4 regions of the Streptomyces sp. NPDC044984 genome follow, and region 1 is predicted to be linked to each of the others. Evidence: riboswitches for the same ligand, from Rfam matches in the RefSeq annotation. Region 1 holds a riboswitch; each other region holds the start of a gene.

Region 1 (4,791 bases):
CCTTTTCCTTTCCCTTCCCCCTTTTCCCGGGCAGCAGAAATAACCCCCGGGAAATGCACCCTCTTTGTATACGGCACCCGTGTTAATGCCGGAGACTCGGCATGTTTACGGGATGTTGCGGGTTCCTCACACGGTCCGCGCGGCCGGCGCCGGAGCCGAAGCGCAGGCGGTGCCCGGCGCTCGCGCGCTCGGTGTGCAGCGCCGTGACGGACCGCGCGCGGTCGCCGTCGCCGCGCGCCACGGCGTCCACGATCGCGCCGTGCTCCGCCCAGCACTCGACCGGGTCGGACGGTCCCTCGGTGGCGTACATCCAGGCGATCTTGTGCCGCAGCTGGGTCAGCGTCGAGGTCAGTGCCGGGCTGCCGGTGGCCTGGGCGAGCGTCTCGTGGAACCAGTCGCTCAGGGAGCGCAGGTCGTCGCTGTTGCCCTGGCGGGCGCGTTCCTGCCCCAGCCGGACCAGGCCCCGCAGCACCTTCAGATGGGCCTCGGTGCGGCGCTGCGCCGCGCGGGAGGCGCCGAGCGGCTCGAGGAGCACACGCATCTCCAGCAGGTCGGCGGCCTCCTGCTCGGTGGGTTCCGCGACGCAGGCGCCCGCGTGCCGCCGGGTCACCACGAACCCCTCGGCCTCCAGCGTGCGCAGCGCCTCCCGGACGGGGACGCGGGAGACGCCGTAACGGCGGGCGAGGACTTCCTCGGTGAGCCGGCCGCCGCGCTCGTGGACACCCGCGACGATGTCGTCCCGGATCGCCGTGCACACCGAGTGCGCGGGAATACGCATGACGAACCTCCGGCTTAATCCCCGTGAAACGTCGACGATTGACGTGTGTTCCGTGACTCTATTGCAATCAGCGGGAATTCACGACGCCGGACCGGAATCCATGCTTATTTTTTGGACAGGCGCCGCCCGGAAACACCGGTGCCCCGGCTCGGGGAGCCGGGGCACCGGGAAGCGGTCGGGTCTAGAGGTTCACGCCGTGCGCGCGGAGGTAGGCGACGGGATCGAGGTCGGAGCCGTACTCGGCGGTCGTACGGGCCTCGAAGTGCAGGTGCGCGCCCGTGACGTTGCCGGTGGCGCCGGAGAGGCCGATCTGCTGCCCGGCGGCGACCTGCTGGCCCACCGAGACGCCGATGGACGACAGGTGCCCGTACTGGGTGTACGTGCCGTCGTGCATCTTGATGACGACCTGGTTGCCGTACGAGCCGCCCCAGCCGGCCTCGACGACGGTGCCGACGCCGACCGACTGGACGGGGGTGCCGCTCGCGGCGTGGAAGTCGACACCGGTGTGGCTGCCGGAGGACCACAGCGAGCTGCCGGCCTGGTAACTGGTCGAGACGTACGAGCCGGGGATCGGGGAGACGAAGGTGTTGAGGCGCTCGCGCTCGGCCTCCCGCGCGGCGCGCTCCTTCTCCGCCCGGGCCTCCTCGGCCTCCTTGGCGGCCTTCTCCCGCGCGGCCTCCTCGGCGGCCTTCCGCGCGGCGGCCTCGGCCGCCTCCCGGGCGGCCTCGTGCTGGGCGGCCGCCTGGGCGTCGATCCGGTCGGCGACCGTGTCGCCCAGGGTGACGACGGGCGTGAGGCCGGTCTGTGCGGCGGCGGGCTCGGCGGCGAGCGCGGGAGCCGCGAGGGAGCCGACGACGCCGGTGGTGGTGAGCGCCGCGACGCCCGCCGCGCGGGCGGTGCCGCGCTGGGTCCGGCTGGGACGACGGTGCTTGCCCGGGGCGCGGGTGAACGCCATGTACAGGCTGGTCCTTTCCTTCCCTCTCGCCTACCGGGTTAGCTGACGGGTTCGGAGCAGGAAGGTCTCCTACGGACCCCCTCGCGACACGCGCGGGCGCCCGATTCACCCCAGGGACTCATGCGGGTCCCCGGCTCCCCTGGCTCGCGCCGTACGGGGACTCGGCGATGGCTGTCCGGTGCCGCGGATGCGGCGCACTGCCCGACGAACAGCCCGGACGACGCTAAGGGGACCGTCTCCCCCTCCTCAAACGAATCCCGGGTTTTGTAGCGCATCCCACAGGGCAGACAGGCAACTTCCCCCCCGATTCGGGCACAAGCGGGCCCCGGTGACTTCCGTGTCACCGGGGCCCGGTGCGCGCATGCGCCTCCGCGGCTCGCTACTCGGCCGTCACGACGGTGACTTCACCGATCCCGAGGGCCTCGACGGGCGCCTTGATCTGCGCCGCGTCGCCGACGAGGACGGTCACCAGACGGTCCACCGGGAACGCGTTCACGACGGCCGCGGTGGCCTCCACGGTGCCGGTGGCCGCCAACTGCCGGTACAGGTCGGCCTGGTAGTGGTCGGGCAGGTGCTGCTCGACCTGGTCGGCCAGGGTGCTCGCGACGGCCGCGGCGGTCTCGTACTTGAGCGGCGCCACACCCACCAGGTTCTGCACGGCGACGTCGCGCTCGTCGTCGGTGAGCCCCTCCGCGGCGAGCGTGCGCAGCACGGTCCACAGGTCGTCGAGGGCGGGGCCGGTGTTCGGGGTGTCCACGGAGCCGCTGATGGCCAGCATCGCCGCACCCGTGCCGTCCGGGGCGGACCGCAGGACCTGTCCGAACGCCCGCACGCCGTAGGTGTAGCCCTTCTCCTCGCGCAGCACGCGGTCCAGGCGGGAGGTGAGGGTGCCGCCGAGGCAGTACGTGCCGAGCACCTGCGCGGGCCACACGCGGTCGTGCCGGTCGGGGCCGATGCGGCCGATCAGCAGCTGCGTCTGCACGGCGCCGGGGCGGTCCACGATCACGACCCGGCCGGTGTCGTCGGCGACCACCGCCGGAACGGGCCGCGGCTGCGCCGGGGAGCCGGTCCAGGAGCCGAGCGTGTCGCCGAGCAGCGCGTCCAGGTCGACGCCGGCGAGGTCGCCGACGACCACGGCGGTGGCCGTGGCGGGGCGGACGTGCTTCTCGTAGAAGGCGCGTACGGCCGCGGAGTCGATGCCCTCGACCGTCTCCTCGGTGCCCTGGCGCGGACGCGACATGCGCGAACTCGCCGGGAACAGCTCCTTGGAGAGCTCCTTGGCGGCACGGCGGGAGGGGTTGGCCAGCTCGTGCGGGATCTCGTCGAGGCGGTTGCGGACCAGCCGCTCGACCTCGCTGTCGGCGAACGCGGGCGCCCGGAGCGCGTCGGCGAGCAGCCCGAGTCCCTTGGTGAGCCGCGAGGCCGGGACCTCCAGGCTGAGGCGGACGCCGGGGTGGTCGGCGTGCGCGTCCAGGGTGGCGCCGCAGCGTTCCAGCTCGGCGGCGAACTCCTCGGCGGAGTGCTTGTCGGTGCCCTCGGAGAAGGCCCGCGCCATGATCGTGGCGACACCGTCGAGACCGGCCGGCTCGGCCTCCAGGGGTGCGTCGAGGAGCACCTCGACGGCGACGACCTGCTGGCCGGGGCGGTGGCAGCGCAGCACGGTCAGGCCGTTGTCGAGCGTGCCGCGCTCGGGGGCCGGGAAGGCCCAGGGCTTGGCCTCGCCGGCCTGCGGCTGCGGGTGGAAGTCCATCGTGGCGAGCTCGGTCACTTCGCCGCCTCCTCGTTCTCGTCGGTGCCGGCGGCTGCGGCGGCTTCCTCGGTGTCCTGGGCTCCCGGGGCGACGGGCTCGTAGACGAGCACCGCGCGGTTGTCGGGGCGCAGGCGGGCCTTGGCGACCTCCTGCACCTCCTCCGCCGTCACCTCCAGGACGCGCTGCACGGCGGTCAGGGCGAGCTGCGGGTCGCCGAACAGCACGGCGTACCGGCACAGTTCGTCGGCGCGGCCCGCGACCGTACCGAGCCGGTCGAGCCACTCGCGCTCCAGCTGGGCCTGCGCGCGTTCCATCTCCTCGGCCGTGGGGCCCTGCTCGGCGAACCGGGCGAGCTCCTCGTCGATGGCGGCCTCGATGACCGGCACCTCCACGTCGCCGGACGTCTTCACGTCCAGCCAGCCCAGGGAGGGGGCCCCGGCCAGCCGCAGCAGGCCGAAGCCGGCGGCCACGGCCGTGCGGTCGCGCCGTACCAGCCGGTTGTAGAGCCGCGAGGACTCGCCGCCGCCGAGGACGGTGAGCGCCAGGTCGGCGGCGTCGCACGCGCGCGTGCCGTCCTCGGGCAGCCGGTAGGCGGCCATCAGCGCACGCGCGGGGACCTCCTCCTCCACGACCTCGCGCAGCTGCCCGCCGATGACGTCGGGCAGCGAGCCGTCGCGGGGCGCGGGCTTGCCGTCGTGGCCCGGGATGGAGCCGAAGTACTTCTCGATCCAGGCGAGCGTCCGCTCCGGGTCGATGTCGCCGACGACGGAGAGCACGGCGTTGTTCGGCGCGTAGTACGTGCGGAAGAACTGGCGGGCGTCCTCCAGGGTGGCCGCGTCCAGGTCCGCCATCGAGCCGATGGGCGTGTGGTGGTACGGGTGGCCCTCCGGGTAGGCGAGGGCGGTCAGCTTCTCGAAGGCGGTGCCGTAGGGGACGTTGTCGTAGCGCTGGCGCCGCTCGTTCTTGACGACGTCCCGCTGGTTCTCCATGGACTCGTCGTCCAGGGCGGTCAGCAGGGAGCCCATGCGGTCGGCCTCCAGCCAGAGGGCGAGCTCCAGCTGGTGGGCGGGCATGGTCTCGAAGTAGTTGGTGCGCTCGAAGCTGGTGGTGCCGTTGAGGGAGCCGCCGGCGCCCTGGACCAGCTCGAAGTGACCGTTGCCCTTCACCTGGGCGGAGCCCTGGAACATGAGGTGCTCGAAGAGGTGAGCCAGACCCGTACGGCCCTTGACTTCGTGACGCGAGCCCACGTCGTACCAGAGGCACACCGCGGCGACCGGGGTCAGGTGGTCCTCGGAGAGCACCACGCGC
Region 2 (4,791 bases), on a different contig from region 1:
CTACGCCATCTGCGACCTGCTCGGCGTCCCGCGCGAGGACCAGGACGACTTCCGGGACTGGGCGGGCATGATGATCCGCCACGGCGGGGGGCCGCGCGGCGGGGTCGCCCGGTCCGTGAAGAAGATGCGCGGCTACCTCGCCGAGCTGATCCACCGCAAGCGCGAGGCGCTCCCCGCCGAACCCGCCCCCGGCGAGGACCTCATCTCCGGCCTCATCCGCGCCTCCGACCACGGTGAGCACCTCACCGAGAACGAGGCCGCCGCCATGGCGTTCATCCTGCTGTTCGCCGGTTTCGAGACCACCGTCAACCTGATCGGCAACGGCACCTACGCCCTGCTCACCCACCCCGACCAGCGCGACCGCCTGCAGCGGGCCCTCGCCGCCGGGGAGCACGGGCTGCTGGAGACCGGTGTCGAGGAGCTCCTGCGGTACGACGGCCCCGTGGAGCTCGCCACCTGGCGGTTCGCCACCGAGCCGGTCACCATCGGCGGACAGCGCATCGCGGCCGGCGACCCCGTCCTCGTCGTGCTCGCCGCCGCGGACCGGGACCCGGAGCGGTTCGCCGACCCGGACGTGCTCGACCTCGGCCGGCGCGACAACCAGCATCTGGGGTACGGCCACGGCATCCACTACTGCCTGGGCGCCCCGCTGGCCCGTCTGGAGGGCCGGACCGCGCTCGCCACCCTGCTGACGCGTCTGCCGGACCTGCGGCTCGCGGTGGAACCGGCCGAGCTCCGCTGGCGGGGCGGGCTCATCATGCGTGGACTGCGCACGCTCCCGGTGGAGTTCACTCCTCCGCGCACGTGACGGACCGGGCCGCCGTCCGCTGTGCCCCTGAGCGGGCCAGCGCAAACATGACACGCTCTCAACTCTGTGATCTTCACGTGATCTGCGCGGCATGAACTTGTGACAAGTGATCGTCTGCGGATACGTTCACCCATCAAGTGCGGCACATGAGTTCCACTCGCCGCGCCGGTCATTGCTGTCTTGCGAAAGGTTTCCGCATGCTCTCCGGAAACGGTCGGCACCGTCGTCCCCGCCAGGCTCCGGCTCTCCTCGTCGCGGCCGGAGTGACCGGCTCCGCCATCGCGATCCCGCTCCTCGGGGCCGGTAGCGCCAGCGCGGCCGACGGTGCGACCTGGGACCGGGTCGCCGAATGCGAGAGCGGCGGTTCGTGGAGCCAGAACACCGGCAACGGCTACTACGGCGGCCTGCAGTTGACCCAGGACGACTGGGAGAACTACGGCGGCCTGGACTACGCGACCAGCCCCGACCAGGCCAGCCGAGGCCAGCAGATAGCCGTGGCCGAGAGAATCCTCGCCGACCAGGGGGTCGGCGCATGGCGCACCTGCGGACTGACGGCGGGCCTCGGCGAGGACTCGGCGCCGGCCGACATCGACACGGGTGTGGCGGAGGACTCGACCTCGGACTCCTCCGGTGCCTCCGGCTCTTCGGACTCGTCCGGATCGTCGGACTCCGGCGATCCGTCCGCTTCGTCCTCCCCGTCGGCCACGTCCGACCCGTCGGTCGATGCCGAGGGGGAGGAGGGCGGCGAGGGTGCTGCCGGTGAATCGGCCAAGTCCGACAAGTCGAGCGGCTCGGGCACGGATTCGGACACCGGCTCCGGCGACGGATCCGGCACCTCCCCCTCCGCCTCGGCCACCCCCAAGGGTGACGAGTCGGACAAGTCCGGGCAGACCACCGGTTCTTCCGAGGTCACCGACACCGAAGGCACCGGCACCGGCCGCCACCGCGGTGTCAGTGCCGAGGAGGCTGAGGCGGAGGGCCGTACGCCGGAATCGTCCGGCCGGCATGCCTCGCGCGGCACCGACGCCTCGCGCGATGCCGCCGACGGTTCGTACACCGTGCGCACCGGCGACAGCCTCTCGTCCATCGCCGACTCCCTTGAACTGGGCGGCGGTTGGCGGTCGCTCTACGCCGAGAACGAGCAGGTCGTCGGCGCCGACCCGGACCTCATCCTGCCGGGCCAGGAGCTCGAGGTCGGGGTCGAACCGGGCGAAAAGTGACGCCCGAAGGAGCGTAGGCCCGGCGGCAGTTGGCGTCATGGTTCGCGGTAAATGTCCGGTTTAAAGGCTGTGAGAGATAGGTCTCAGAAGCCCTGATCGTCTTTGAAATTCCGCGGATCGCGTGCCTACGGTCGTGACCGCTCGCCACCGCGGGCCCCGGCTGCCGCCACGCCGAATCCTGCCAGTGGCAGCACGGGAACAGTCGTCGCGTCATGCGCCGCAGGCAGGAGCGGGGGACCCAAGGTAAGTGCCCCTTCCGGTGGTTGACACCGGATCGGGCTTGGGGTGAAGCCGCGTCCCGTGAGGGGCGTGGCCGGGCAACTCAACCGGCCCGAACCCGACAGCTCACCTCGCAGGCGTCGGTGAGGGGATCCAACCATGCTGTTTTCTGGCAAGGGCAAGCACCGTCGTCCGTCCAAGGCCACCCGCGCGATCGCCGTCGCCGGTGTCGCCTCCGCCGCCGTCGCCGCCCCGCTGATGGCGGCCGGCAGCGCCTCCGCCGCCACCGCCTCCGAGTGGGACGCCGTCGCCCAGTGCGAGTCCGGCGGCAACTGGTCCATCAACACCGGCAACGGTTACTACGGCGGTCTGCAGTTCTCCGCCTCCACCTGGGCCGCGTACGGCGGCACGCAGTACGCCTCCACCGCCGACCAGGCCAGCAAGGCCCAGCAGATCGAGATCGCCGAGAAGGTCCTCGCGGGCCAGGGCAAGGGCGCCTGGCCGGTCTGCGGCACGGGCCTGTCCAACGCCGCCTACACCGGCTCCTCCTCGAACGGTTCCTCGGCCGGCTCCTCGCAGAGCCAGGACACCGGTTCCACCGAGACCCGTGAGACCGAGCAGAAGGCCTCCCGCTCCGCCGAGCGTCCGGCCGCCGAGAAGCAGGCCGAGCGGAAGGCCGAGAAGACCGTCACCACCCCGACCGGCGAGAAGGTCGAGAAGGGTGACGGCGAGTACAAGGTCGTCAAGGGCGACACCCTCAGCTCCATCGCCGCCGAGCGCGACGTCGAGGGCGGTTGGGCCGAGCTGTTCGAGCTGAACGACGACATCGTCGACGACGCCGACCTCATCTACCCGGGCCAGCAGCTGCACCTGAAGTAAGCGGCTGCCCCACGGCTCCCCGCCCCGGTGCGTCTTCCCCCGTACGCGCCGGGGCGGGGTTTTTGTGACCGGGTTTCCGGAAACGGCTTTGTTCCGTTCGGAAACAATTTACTCTCGGTTCTGTCCATGGGGCGGGCGACCGGCGGCCCGATCGCCCGGGGCCGGTTAGGCTCGGACTCGCAAGACCCTCCGGGGTCCTGCCCACCCGCGTCACATCCAAGAAGGAGATGCTCGTGCCGTCCATCGACGTCGTCGTAGCCCGGGAAATCCTGGACTCCCGAGGCAACCCCACGGTCGAGGTCGAGGTCGGCCTCGACGACGGCAGCACGGGTCGTGCCGCCGTCCCGTCCGGCGCCTCCACCGGCGCCTTTGAGGCCATCGAACTCCGTGACGGCGATGCCAACCGTTACCTGGGCAAGGGTGTCGAGAAGGCCGTCCTGGCCGTCATCGAGCAGATCGGCCCGGAGCTCGTCGGCTACGACGCCACCGAGCAGCGCCTGATCGACCAGGCGATGTTCGACCTGGACGCCACCGACAACAAGGGCTCGCTCGGCGCCAACGCCATCCTCGGCGTCTCGCTCGCCGTCGCCCACGCCGCCTCCGAGGCCAGCGACCTCCCGCTCTTCCGCTACCTGGGCGGCCCCAACGCGCACCTGCTGCCGGTGCCGATGATGAACATCCTGAACGGCGGCTCGCACGCCGACTCCAACGTGGACATCCAGGAGTTCATGATCGCCCCGATCGGCGCGGAGTCCTTCTCCGAGGCCCTGCGCTGGGGCGCCGAGGTCTACCACACCCTGAAGAAGGTCCTGAAGAGCAAGGGCCTGGCCACCGGCCTCGGCGACGAGGGCGGCTTCGCCCCGAACCTCGGCTCCAACCGCGAGGCCCTCGACCTCATCCTCGAGGCGATCAAGGAGGCCGGCTACACCCCCGGCGAGCAGATCGCCCTCGCGCTCGACGTCGCCGCGTCCGAGTTCTACAAGGACGGCTCCTACACCTTCGAGGGCAAGGAGCGCTCCGCCGCCGAGATGACCGAGTACTACGCCGAGCTCGTCGACGCGTACCCGCTCGTCTCCATCGAGGACCCGCTGTTCGAGGACGACTGGGAGGGCTGGAAGACCATCACCGCCAAGCTCGGTGACAAGGTCCAGCTCGTCGGCGACGACCTGTTCGTCACCAACCCCGAGCGCCTCGCCCGCGGCATCGAGGAGGGTGCCGCCAACGCCCTGCTGGTCAAGGTCAACCAGATCGGCTCGCTGACCGAGACCCTGGACGCCGTCGAGCTGGCCCAGCGCAACGGCTTCAAGTGCATGATGTCCCACCGCTCCGGCGAGACCGAGGACGTCACCATCGCCGACCTGGCCGTCGCCACCAACTGCGGCCAGATCAAGACCGGCGCCCCGGCCCGCTCCGAGCGCGTCGCCAAGTACAACCAGCTGCTGCGCATCGAGGAGATCCTCGACGACGCCGCGGTGTACGCCGGCCGCAGCGCGTTCCCCCGCTTCAAGGGCTGAGCGCCGCTCCTGTAGGCGGCGTCGTACGTACGTCCCCGTACCCGGTCCCGTACCGTGTGCGGGGACGTACGCACGTATGAAGGTGAACGAAGGCGAACCGGAGGCGGAACATGGCGGTCAAGGACCGGGACCGTTTCTCCACCGCGACCAG
Region 3 (4,791 bases), on a different contig from region 1:
CGGCGAGGCCGCCGACGTCGACCAGGCGGTCACGGTCATCACCGCGACCCGGCCCGAGGTGGTGCTGCTCGACGTGCACCTGCCCGGTGGCGGCGGTGTCGAAGTGCTGCGCCGCTGCGCCCCGTTGATGGGTGACGCCGAGCAGCCGGTCCGGTTCCTCGCCCTGTCCGTGTCGGACGCGGCGGAGGACGTGATCGGGGTGATCCGGGGCGGTGCCCGCGGCTACGTCACCAAGACGATCACCGGGACCGACCTGGTCGACTCGGTCTTCCGGGTCCAGGAGGGGGACGCGGTCTTCTCGCCCCGCCTGGCCGGCTTCGTCCTGGACGCCTTCGCCTCGACCGACGCCCCGCCGGTCGACGAGGACCTCGACCGCCTCACCCAGCGCGAGCGGGAGGTGCTGCGGCTGATCGCCCGCGGCTACGCCTACAAGGAGATCGCCAAGCAGCTGTTCATCTCGGTGAAGACGGTCGAGTCCCATGTCTCGGCGGTGCTGCGCAAGCTCCAGCTGTCCAACCGCCACGAACTGACCCGCTGGGCGACGGCACGGCGACTGGTCTGAGGGGCCGTTCGCCGGGCGCTGTCGGGTCCTGTCGGTGCGCTGCCACCTGGACTCCCGTCCTTGTCCACGACCGCGCGGAGTGGAGCGCCGTCCGGGCGGTCCGGCGGCGGGTGCACGGGGGAGCGTTCGCCACCGGACCTACTCGGCGGTGGTGTCCGGCTGCCGCCCCTGGACCGGGCGGCGGTGGAGAACCGGTCACCTGGGAGGACGCTAGGCCCGGCCGCGCGGTCCCGGCGACGGGTTGTGCGGAAGTGGCGTGAGCGGACCGCCTGTGACCGGGAGTGGCCGTGATCCCGTTCCGGTTTGGCCGTCTTCACCCAGAGTGATGACCGATATGCCGGAGGAGGGACGGACGAGGGCGCCGGAGTGCCATGAGGCGGCTATGGCTAGGCTCCGGCCCCATGGACGTACTCATCCACCTCTTCGTCGGTCTGCACATCATCGGTATCGCGTCGCTCCTCGGCGGTTTCCTCACCCAGATGAAGGCGATGGGCGAGGGCACCGCCCGGTTCAGCCCGGCGATGCTGCACGGCGCGCTGACGATGCTGGTCACCGGTGTGGTCCTGGTCGGCCTCAACCAGGCCCAGGACTACTCCGTCGACAACATCAAAATCGGCGTGAAGCTGGCCCTGCTGATCGTGATCCTCGGCCTGGTCTATGTGAAGCGGGACGAGGAGAAGGCGGACAAGGGCCTGTTCGGCCTGGTCGGCCTGCTGACCGTGACGAACGTCTTCATCGCGGTGCTGTGGACCTGACGGCCTCCGCCCGGCGCCGCGTGTCGTAGCGCCGGGCTCCGTGCCCCCGGGCAGGCCGGGCCGGGCACAGCCCCCCGGGCAGGTCAGGCCGGGCGCACCACGCTGTGGATCGAGGACTCGCCGTCGTAGTAGATCGACTCCTCGCGGACGTAGGTACCGGGTTTCGGCGCGTGGATCATCATCCCGTTGCCGATGTAGATGCCCACGTGGGTGACGTCGTCGTAGAAGAAGACCAGGTCACCGGGCTGGGCCTGGGAGACGGGAACCGTCGTGCCCGCGTTCACCTGGTCGTAGGTGGTGCGCGGGAGGGTGACGCCGGCGGCCTTCCAGGCGGCCTGGGTGAGGCCGGAGCAGTCGTAGGAGCCGGGGCCGGTGGCACCCCAGACGTACGGTTTGCCGATCTGCGCGCGGGCGAAGGTGAGGGCCTTCTCGGCCTTGGTGGTGTATGAGGAGTCCGTCGAGGGCGAGGTGGCCGAGCCGGAGGACCCGGAGGACCCGGAGGTGCTGCCCGAGGTGCCGCCGTCCTGCTGGGCGGCGGCGGCCTCCTCCTGGGCCCTCTGCTGCTCCGCCTGCTGCCGGGCGAGCTCGGCGGCCTTGCGGGCGGCCTCCTTCTGCTTCTTCTTCTCGATCGCCGCGAGCCGCGCCTTCTCCTCGGCGGTCAGCTTCGACATCAGCTCGCGTGCGTCGGTGAGCTTCTTCTGGACGGTGGCCTTGGCCGTCTTCAGGTCGCCCTGGGACTCGGTGAGCGTCTCGAGGCTCTCGGTGGCCTCCTGGCGCTTCTTCATCGTCTCGGACTGCTGGGTGACGTAGTCGTCGACCGCTTCCTTCTGGCGGCCGGTCATCCGCTCCATCAGCTGGGACCGGTCGAAGAAGTCCTGCGGAGTGTCCGCGAGCAGGAAGGTCGCGGTGTCGGGGACACCGGCGCCGGTCCGGTACTGGGCGGCGGCGAAGGAGCCCAGCTCCTCCCGCGCCTCGTTGAGCTTCTGGGTGCGCTCGGCCACGTCGTCGAGGAGGGTGTCGACCTGCTTGCGCTGCTTGGCGGTCTTCTCCTTGGCCGCGTTGTACTTCTCGGTCGCCGACTCCGCCTGGCGGTAGAGGTCGTCGACCTTCTTCTCGACCTCCTCCAGGCTCGGCCTGCCGTCGTCGGAGGGGGTGGCGCCCGCCGTCTGGGACAGCAGGGCCACGGAGGTCAGGGCGGCCGTGGCGAGGGCCGGGGTCCGTATGCCTGCCACGCGGGTGCCGGGGATGCGCGACTTGCGGTGCGACGCCAAGGGAGGCGACTCCTTCCAGTGCTCCGCCTACCGGGTTAGCTGTCGGGTTCGGGCGGATGTCTCGGAAGGGTTGCCCTACGGCCGCTCCGCGGGGGAGTGGGCCGATTCACCCCAAGGTCTCGGTGGGTCCCCGGCTCCGGCTGCCGCGATCGGCAGGGACGGACTCGGCGGAGGCCGCGCGGCCCGGCGAGGTTCGCCGGTGGGGGTCGTACGGCCCGCCCGCACCGTAGCCAACTGGTGTGGCCCCTGTGAAGGTTGATGGGTGATATGCCCGATACATTTTCGTGACCTTGCGCGCGGGGTCACGCAGGGTGAAGTGCTGGTTCTGGAGGGTGCGTGCCCTGTCCCGGCCGCCGGAATCCGGGGATGTTCCCGGGGTGGCCCCGGGTTGTCGGTGGAGCGCCCTAGACTCGGAGAGCGATGAGCAGCCTCTTTGACGACAGCTTCCTGGCGGACCTCCAGGCCCAGCAGGGCCCCGCGGACGAGCCCCCGCCGCCGCCCGAGGACGAGCACGTGCCGGAGCAGGTCCCGGACGACCTGTTCGGCGGGAAGTTCGACGTGCCGCCGGACCGGGACGCGTATTACCGCGACGGCGCGCCGCGCCCGGTGATCGACGCCGCCGCGCTCCTCGAAGGGCTGAACGACAACCAGCGCGCCGCCGTCGTGCACTCCGGCTCCCCGCTGCTCATCGTGGCCGGCGCCGGCTCCGGCAAGACCCGCGTGCTCACCCACCGCATCGCCCACCTGCTGGCCGAGCGGCACGTCCACCCGGGCCAGATCCTCGCGATCACCTTCACCAACAAGGCCGCGGGCGAGATGAAGGAGCGCGTCGAGCAGCTCGTCGGCCCGCGCGCGGGCGCCATGTGGGTCATGACGTTCCACAGCGCGTGCGTGCGCATCCTGCGCCGCGAGAGCAAGAGGCTCGGCTTCACCTCGTCGTTCTCGATCTACGACGCCGCCGACTCCAAGCGTCTGATGGCCCTGGTCTGCCGAGACCTGGACCTCGACCCCAAGCGCTTCCCGCCGAAGTCCTTCAGCGCCAAGATCAGCAACCTGAAGAACGAGCTGATCGATGAGGAGGACTTCGCAGCCCGGGCCGCCGACGGTTTCGAGAAGACCCTCGCGCAGGCGTACGCCCTCTACCAGTCGCGGCTGCGCGAGGCGAACGCGCTGGACTTCGACGACCTGATCATGACGACGGTCAATCTGCTCCGTGCCTTCCCGGACGTCGCCGAGCACTACCGCCGCCGCTTCCGGCACGTCATGGTCGACGAGTACCAGGACACCAACCACGCCCAGTACGCCCTGGTGCGCGAGCTCGTCGGCACCTCCGAGCACCCCGCCGACACCCCGGCCGGGCCCGAGGTCCCGCCCGCCGAGCTGTGCGTGGTGGGCGACGCCGACCAGTCGATCTACGCCTTCCGCGGTGCGACGATCCGCAACATCCTCCAGTTCGAGGAGGACTACCCGGACGCGACGACGATCCTGCTGGAGCAGAACTACCGCTCCACTCAGACCATTCTGAGCGCGGCCAACGCCGTCATCGAGCGCAACGAGTCCCGCCGCCCCAAGAACCTGTGGACCAACGCCGGCACGGGCGCGCGGATCACCGGGTACGTCGCGGACACCGAGCACGACGAGGCCCAGTTCGTCGCCGACGAGATAGACCGTCTCACCGACGCGGGCGAGGCGAAGGCGGGCGACGTCGCCGTCTTCTACCGCACCAACGCCCAGTCCCGCGTCTTCGAGGAGATCTTCATCCGCGTCGGCCTGCCCTACAAGGTCGTCGGCGGCGTCCGCTTCTACGAGCGCAAGGAGGTCCGGGACGTCCTGGCCTACCTGCGGGTGCTCGCCAATCCCGAGGACTCGGTGCCGCTGCGCCGCATCCTCAACGTGCCCAAGCGGGGCATCGGCGACCGCGCGGAGGCCATGATCGACGCCCTCGCGCAGCGCGAGAGGATCAGCTTCCCGCAGGCGCTGAAGCGCGTCGACGAGGCGTACGGCATGGCCGCGCGGTCGTCGAACGCGGTCAAGCGGTTCAACACGCTGATGGAGGACCTCCGTACGGTCGTCGAGTCCGGGGCGGGCCCGGCGACGGTCCTGGAGGCGATCCTGGAACGCACCGGCTACCTCGCCGAGTTGCAGGCGTCCACCGACCCGCAGGACGAGACCCGCATCGAGAACCTCCAGGAACTCGCGGCCG
Region 4 (4,791 bases), on a different contig from region 1:
TGCTCAACCTCGCCGACCGGCTCGGGCTGACCAACGTACGGGTCGGCAACGGCGACGCGATCATCCTGCTGCGCGAGATGCTCGCCCCCGGCTCCCTCGGCGGGCTGCGCGTCTACTTCCCCGACCCCTGGCCGAAGAAGCGGCACCACAAGCGGCGGCTGATCCAGCCGGAGTTCCTCACCCTCGCCGCGAGCCGCCTCGCGCCGGGGGCGGTGCTGCACTGTGCCACCGACTGGGAGCCGTACGCGGAGCAGATGCTCCAGGTGCTCACCGCGCACCCCGGCTTCGAGAACACGCGGCCGGACGGCGGTTTCGCGCCGCGTCCCGCCTTCCGGCCGCTCACCCGTTTCGAGGCGCAGGGACTGGAGAAGGGTCATGTCGTGAACGACGTGCTCTTCCGCCGCGTACCGCAGGACGAGCAGGCAGCAGACCGAGCCTGATACAGCCCCGCCTCGTGAGGGTCGATCCCGTGGCCACCAGTCCCCCGTACCCGACGCCTCCCGGCGCAGCCCCCGGCGGAGCGCCGCGGCACGCGCACTGGTGGCAGCGGCCCTGGGTGCGGTACGGCGCGCTGATCACGCTGCTCGCGCTGTCCGGGCTGGTCATCCTGGCGCTGGTGCGCGAGCAGACCGGGACGCGGGGGTTCCTGGTCGGGCTCGGCCTCGCCGTCCTGCCCGTACCGCTGCTCGTCGCCGCCTTCCGGTGGCTGGACCGGGTCGAGCCGGGCCCCTGGCGGAACCTGCTGTTCTCCTTCGCCTGGGGTGCCTGTGCGGCGGCGCTGATGGCGATCGTCGCGAACAGCTTCGCCACCCGGTGGATAGCGACGGCGACCGCCGACCCGACCGGCGCCGACACCCTGGGCTCGACCGTCATAGCGCCGGTGGTGGAGGAGTCCGCGAAGGCCGCGGCCGTCCTGCTGGTGTTCCTGTTCCGCAGACGCGACTTCACCGGGATCCTCGACGGCGTGGTGATAGCCGGGGTCACCGCCACCGGCTTCGCGTTCACCGAGAACATCCTCTACCTCGGCACCGCCTTCGGCACCGACCAGCTCACCGGCGAGAGCGGCATCGCCTCGGTCACCGCGGCGACCTTCTTCGTCCGCATCGTGATGTCGCCGTTCGCGCACCCCCTGTTCACCGTGCTCACCGGGATCGGCTTCGGCGTCGCCGCGCTGTCCGCGGACCGGCAGCGGGTCCGGCGCGTGCTGCTGCCGCTCGGCGGGCTGCTCCTCGCGATGGGCGTGCACGCGCTGTGGAACGGCTCCTCGACGCTCGGCCAGTACGGCTTCCTCGCGGTGTACGCGGTGTTCATGGTGCCGGTGTTCGGGCTGCTGACCTGGCTGGTGGTGTGGACGCGGCAGCGGGAGCTGCGGACCGTGCGGGAGGAGCTGCCCGCGTACGTGGCCGCCGGGTGGCTCGACGCGGCGGAGCCGTTCGCGCTGGGTTCGATGCGGGCGCGGCGCGTCGCCCTGCGGTACGCGCGCCGCTGCGGCGGGCGGGCGGCGGCGCGGTCGGTCGCCGCGTACGAGGCGTACGCGACGTCGCTGGCGTTCCTGCGGCACCGGGGGCGGCTCGGGCGGGCGGGGCCGGACTTCGTCACCCGGGAACGTGAGCTGCTGCTGGAGCTGTGGCACCGGCGGGCAGCGGCCCGGCCGGCCCTGGAGCACGCGGCCCGCGCCACCGCGCCCCGGGTTCCGGTCACCGCGGCGCCGTGGGCGGTGTACGGCGGGTATAGCGGGTACGGCGGCTACGGGCAGCCGCCGTACGGAGAGCCGCCGTACGGGTACCCGTACGGCGCGTACGACCCGAACGCCCACCGGCCCTGACGGGTCCGCACCGCCCCGGAGAGCACCTGACCGGCGGCCCTGACGTCGAGAGGTCGTCGTCGGGACTGCCGGGGTTCAGGGCGTGGGAAGCCGGGTCGCTCAGACCGTGAGGCCCTTGCTCTGCAGCCAGGCCATCGGGTCGATGCCCGAGGCGGAGCCGCCGGTGTGGACCTCCAGGTGGAGGTGGGCCCCGGTGGAGTTGCCGGTGGAGCCGACACGGCCGATCACATCGCCGGTGTTGACCTTCTGGCCGACGCTGACGCTGATGGAGGACTGGTGTGCGTACCAGATCTCAGTGCCGTCGTCGAGCGTGAGCACGGTCTTGTAGCCGTAGGAGCCGTCCCAGCCGGCGGAGGTGATCGTGCCGGTGTGGACCGCCTTGATCAGCGTGCCCGTGGGGGCGGCGAAGTCGAGGCCGGTGTGCTGACCGGAGGACCAGTAGGCGCCGGCCTGGCCGAAGGTGGAGGTGACGGTGTACGAGGAGGTCGGCAGCGCGTACTGCTTGGCCAGCTTGGCGAGGCGCTCGGCCTCGGCCTTCTTCTCGGCCTCCTCCTCCGCCTTCTTCTTGGCGGCCTCGGCCTTGGCCTCGGCCTCCTTCTCCGCCTTGGCGGCGGCCTCGGCGGCCGCCTTCTCGGCGGCGGCGACGGCCTCCGCCTCGGCCTTGCTCTCGGCCTGCGCCTGCTGCTGCTCGACCTGCGCCATGATCCTGGTGCGCAGCGCCTCACCGGCGTCGGCGGAGCCCTGCTCGGTGTCGGCGGCGGTCATGCCGAGGGTGCTGAGGGGGGTGGCCGATCCCTCGGGGGTTTCCTCGTCGGAGATGAGGGAACCCACGTTGGGGAGGTCGGGCATGGAGATCGAAACCGGCGGCTTGCCGGTCTGGGCGCTGGCCATGCCGCCGGCGCCGACGGCGGCGATGACGCCGACGCCCAGGACGGTGGAGCTGCGGGCGAGTCCTCCGCCGCGCTGCTTGGAGACGCGATGCCGGCCGCGTACGGGGCGAACGGACTCCGCGGTGGGGTTCCACTCCTCGAAGGGCCCCTCGTCGGCGCGGCCGGCGCCGTAGGCGAAGGTGTCGCTCGGCTTGAACGGGGCCTCGGGGGCAGGCGGGTTGGACGCCACGTGGGCGCGCTCCTTTCCTTCCGTCTTCGCCTACCGGGTTAGCTGACGGGTTCGGAGCGGGAAGGTCTCCTACGCGCGTATACGAGCCGTGTCTCCACGGTGGTATCCACGCGATTCACCCCATGGTGGTGGTTCCCCGGTTCCCTCGCGGGATTCGGCGCGTGCGCACGGAGCCGACTTCTGTGACGGCTGGGACGACCGCGCTGCGTTATCGAACGTTAATAGACGCGAGGGCCTGATTCCAAGCCGTTCCTCTTGATCATTAACGATTTCCGGGTGGACTTACTTCCCACGGGCGGTCAAAAACGGGCGAGTTGACCGTGCTTCAGGCCGTCTCGCGCGACGGACGGTTTCTGACCGTACGTCAGTTGTTATGCGCTGCGGGACGGACCGCTCACGCTGAGTGAGAGCGGGAAGCGGAGGAGGAACGGAAAACACCGAGGGCCGGAATCCTTGGATTCCGGCCCTCGGCCTTCAGTAGCGGGGACAGGATTTGAACCTGCGACCTCTGGGTTATGAGCCCAGCGAGCTACCGAGCTGCTCCACCCCGCGTCGGTGAAACCAGTGTACGCCATCCGCAGGACCCGGCGCACATCCATTGCCGGCGGCCCGGTTTCAGCGGTCGAGCAGATGTCCGTTCGGCGCCTTGGCGCGGTCCTCGTGCTCCGGCAGGACGACGACGGTGGCGCCCCCGGCCGCCAGTACCGCGCTGCCGTCGGCGCCCGCCACGAACGTGTCCGGCTCGCGCCAGGCCGTGACCACCCGCCGCACCCCCGCGTCCAGGACCAGCCGGGCACAGGGCGCGGGCCGGGACGCGCGGCGGGCACAGGGCTCCAGGCTGGAGTACACGGTGGCGCCGGCGAGCCGGGGGTCCGCGGGGTCGGTCTTGGCGAGCGCGGCCTCCTCCGCGTGCACCACCGGATCGGCGCCCTCCCGGGAGTGGCCGCGCGCCAGCTCCGTACCGTCGGCGGCCACCACGACCGCGCCCACGCTGAACGCCGTCTCCGAGGGCGGGCACTCGGCGGCCAGCTCGCAGGCGAGGGCCAGCCAGTGGTGGTCGGCGGCGGAGGGCAGCGGGCCGGTGCCGGGGGCGGTGGGCTCGTAGCGCATCAGGACGACGTCGCCGATCGGGCGGCTCTCGACCAGCCGCAGCCGGCCGCCCTGGTAGGAGCCGGGGCCGAAGAGGCGGGGGGCCTCGGGGTCGCCGACGAACAGCGGGGCGAGGACCAGCTGGAGCTCGTCGGCCAGCCCTTCGGTGAGGAGCTGGGTGTGGATCGTGCCGCCGCCCTCGACCATGAGCCGCCGGACCCCGCGCTCGGCGTGCAGGTGCTCAAGGAGCAGCCGCCAGTCGAGCTCGGCGCCGAGCGGGACGACGTCGGCGGCGAGGCCGAGGGCGTGGGCGCGCCCGGCACCCTCGTCGGTCGTGTAGAGGACCTTCTCACCGCCGATGTGCCAGAACCGGGCCGCCGGGTCCAGGTCGCCGGAGCCGCTGACGGTGACCTTGAGCGGGTACTCGGCCCGGCCCCCGGCGACGCGGGCGGCGCGCCGCTCGGGCGAGTTGACCAGCAGCCGGGGGTTGTCGGCGCGGATCGTGCCGGCGCCGACCAGGATGGCGTCCACGGACGCCCGTACCTCGTCGACCCGGTCGAAGTCGGCCGGACCGGACAGCAGCAGCCGCTCGGGGCCGGTGTCGTCCAGGTAGCCGTCGAGGGAGACGGCGGCGGACAGCAGGACGTACGGGTGGGGCATCGGTTCCTACTCCCGGGAGGGCGGGCGGGCCTGTGGGGGTCCAGTCTGACAACAGGCGCGGGCGCTGCTCGTGGCGCGCTCGCCCTCCCGCCGGTCCG

What was found. Region 1 has a riboswitch for cyclic di-AMP ahead of AB0A94_RS19965 (M23 family metallopeptidase). Riboswitches for the same ligand answer to the same signal wherever they lie in the genome.
Region 2: it holds a riboswitch for cyclic di-AMP, as region 1 does, so the genes downstream of both, AB0A94_RS12445 (transglycosylase family protein) here and AB0A94_RS19965 (M23 family metallopeptidase) in region 1, are expected to answer to the same signal.
Region 3: it holds a riboswitch for cyclic di-AMP, as region 1 does, so the genes downstream of both, AB0A94_RS01715 (NlpC/P60 family protein) here and AB0A94_RS19965 (M23 family metallopeptidase) in region 1, are expected to answer to the same signal.
Region 4: it holds a riboswitch for cyclic di-AMP, as region 1 does, so the genes downstream of both, AB0A94_RS21940 (M23 family metallopeptidase) here and AB0A94_RS19965 (M23 family metallopeptidase) in region 1, are expected to answer to the same signal.

What each region holds. Positions count from the first base shown of each region.
Region 1 is NZ_JBEZBE010000017.1:77,734-82,524, forward strand. Features, by position in the region: gene AB0A94_RS19960 (GntR family transcriptional regulator) at 83-778, opposite strand; gene AB0A94_RS19965 (M23 family metallopeptidase) at 960-1,733, opposite strand; cyclic di-AMP (ydaO/yuaA leader) riboswitch at 1,746-1,910, opposite strand; gene AB0A94_RS19970 (pitrilysin family protein) at 2,113-3,501, opposite strand; gene AB0A94_RS19975 (pitrilysin family protein) at 3,498-4,791, opposite strand, start outside.
Region 2 is NZ_JBEZBE010000009.1:87,021-91,811, reverse strand. Features, by position in the region: gene AB0A94_RS12455 (cytochrome P450) at 1-808, shown strand, start outside; gene AB0A94_RS12450 (transglycosylase family protein) at 1,006-2,028, shown strand; cyclic di-AMP (ydaO/yuaA leader) riboswitch at 2,234-2,402, shown strand; gene AB0A94_RS12445 (transglycosylase family protein) at 2,407-3,126, shown strand; gene eno (phosphopyruvate hydratase) at 3,360-4,640, shown strand; gene AB0A94_RS12435 (septum formation initiator family protein) at 4,751-4,791, shown strand, end outside.
Region 3 is NZ_JBEZBE010000001.1:335,787-340,577, forward strand. Features, by position in the region: gene AB0A94_RS01705 (response regulator transcription factor) at 1-562, shown strand, start outside; gene AB0A94_RS01710 (hypothetical protein) at 964-1,317, shown strand; gene AB0A94_RS01715 (NlpC/P60 family protein) at 1,401-2,588, opposite strand; cyclic di-AMP (ydaO/yuaA leader) riboswitch at 2,596-2,753, opposite strand; gene pcrA (DNA helicase PcrA) at 3,009-4,791, shown strand, end outside.
Region 4 is NZ_JBEZBE010000020.1:13,227-18,017, forward strand. Features, by position in the region: gene trmB (tRNA (guanosine(46)-N7)-methyltransferase TrmB) at 1-440, shown strand, start outside; gene AB0A94_RS21935 (PrsW family intramembrane metalloprotease) at 470-1,825, shown strand; gene AB0A94_RS21940 (M23 family metallopeptidase) at 1,925-2,944, opposite strand; cyclic di-AMP (ydaO/yuaA leader) riboswitch at 2,957-3,114, opposite strand; tRNA gene AB0A94_RS21945 (tRNA-Met) at 3,423-3,496, opposite strand; gene AB0A94_RS21950 (dihydrofolate reductase family protein) at 3,560-4,693, opposite strand.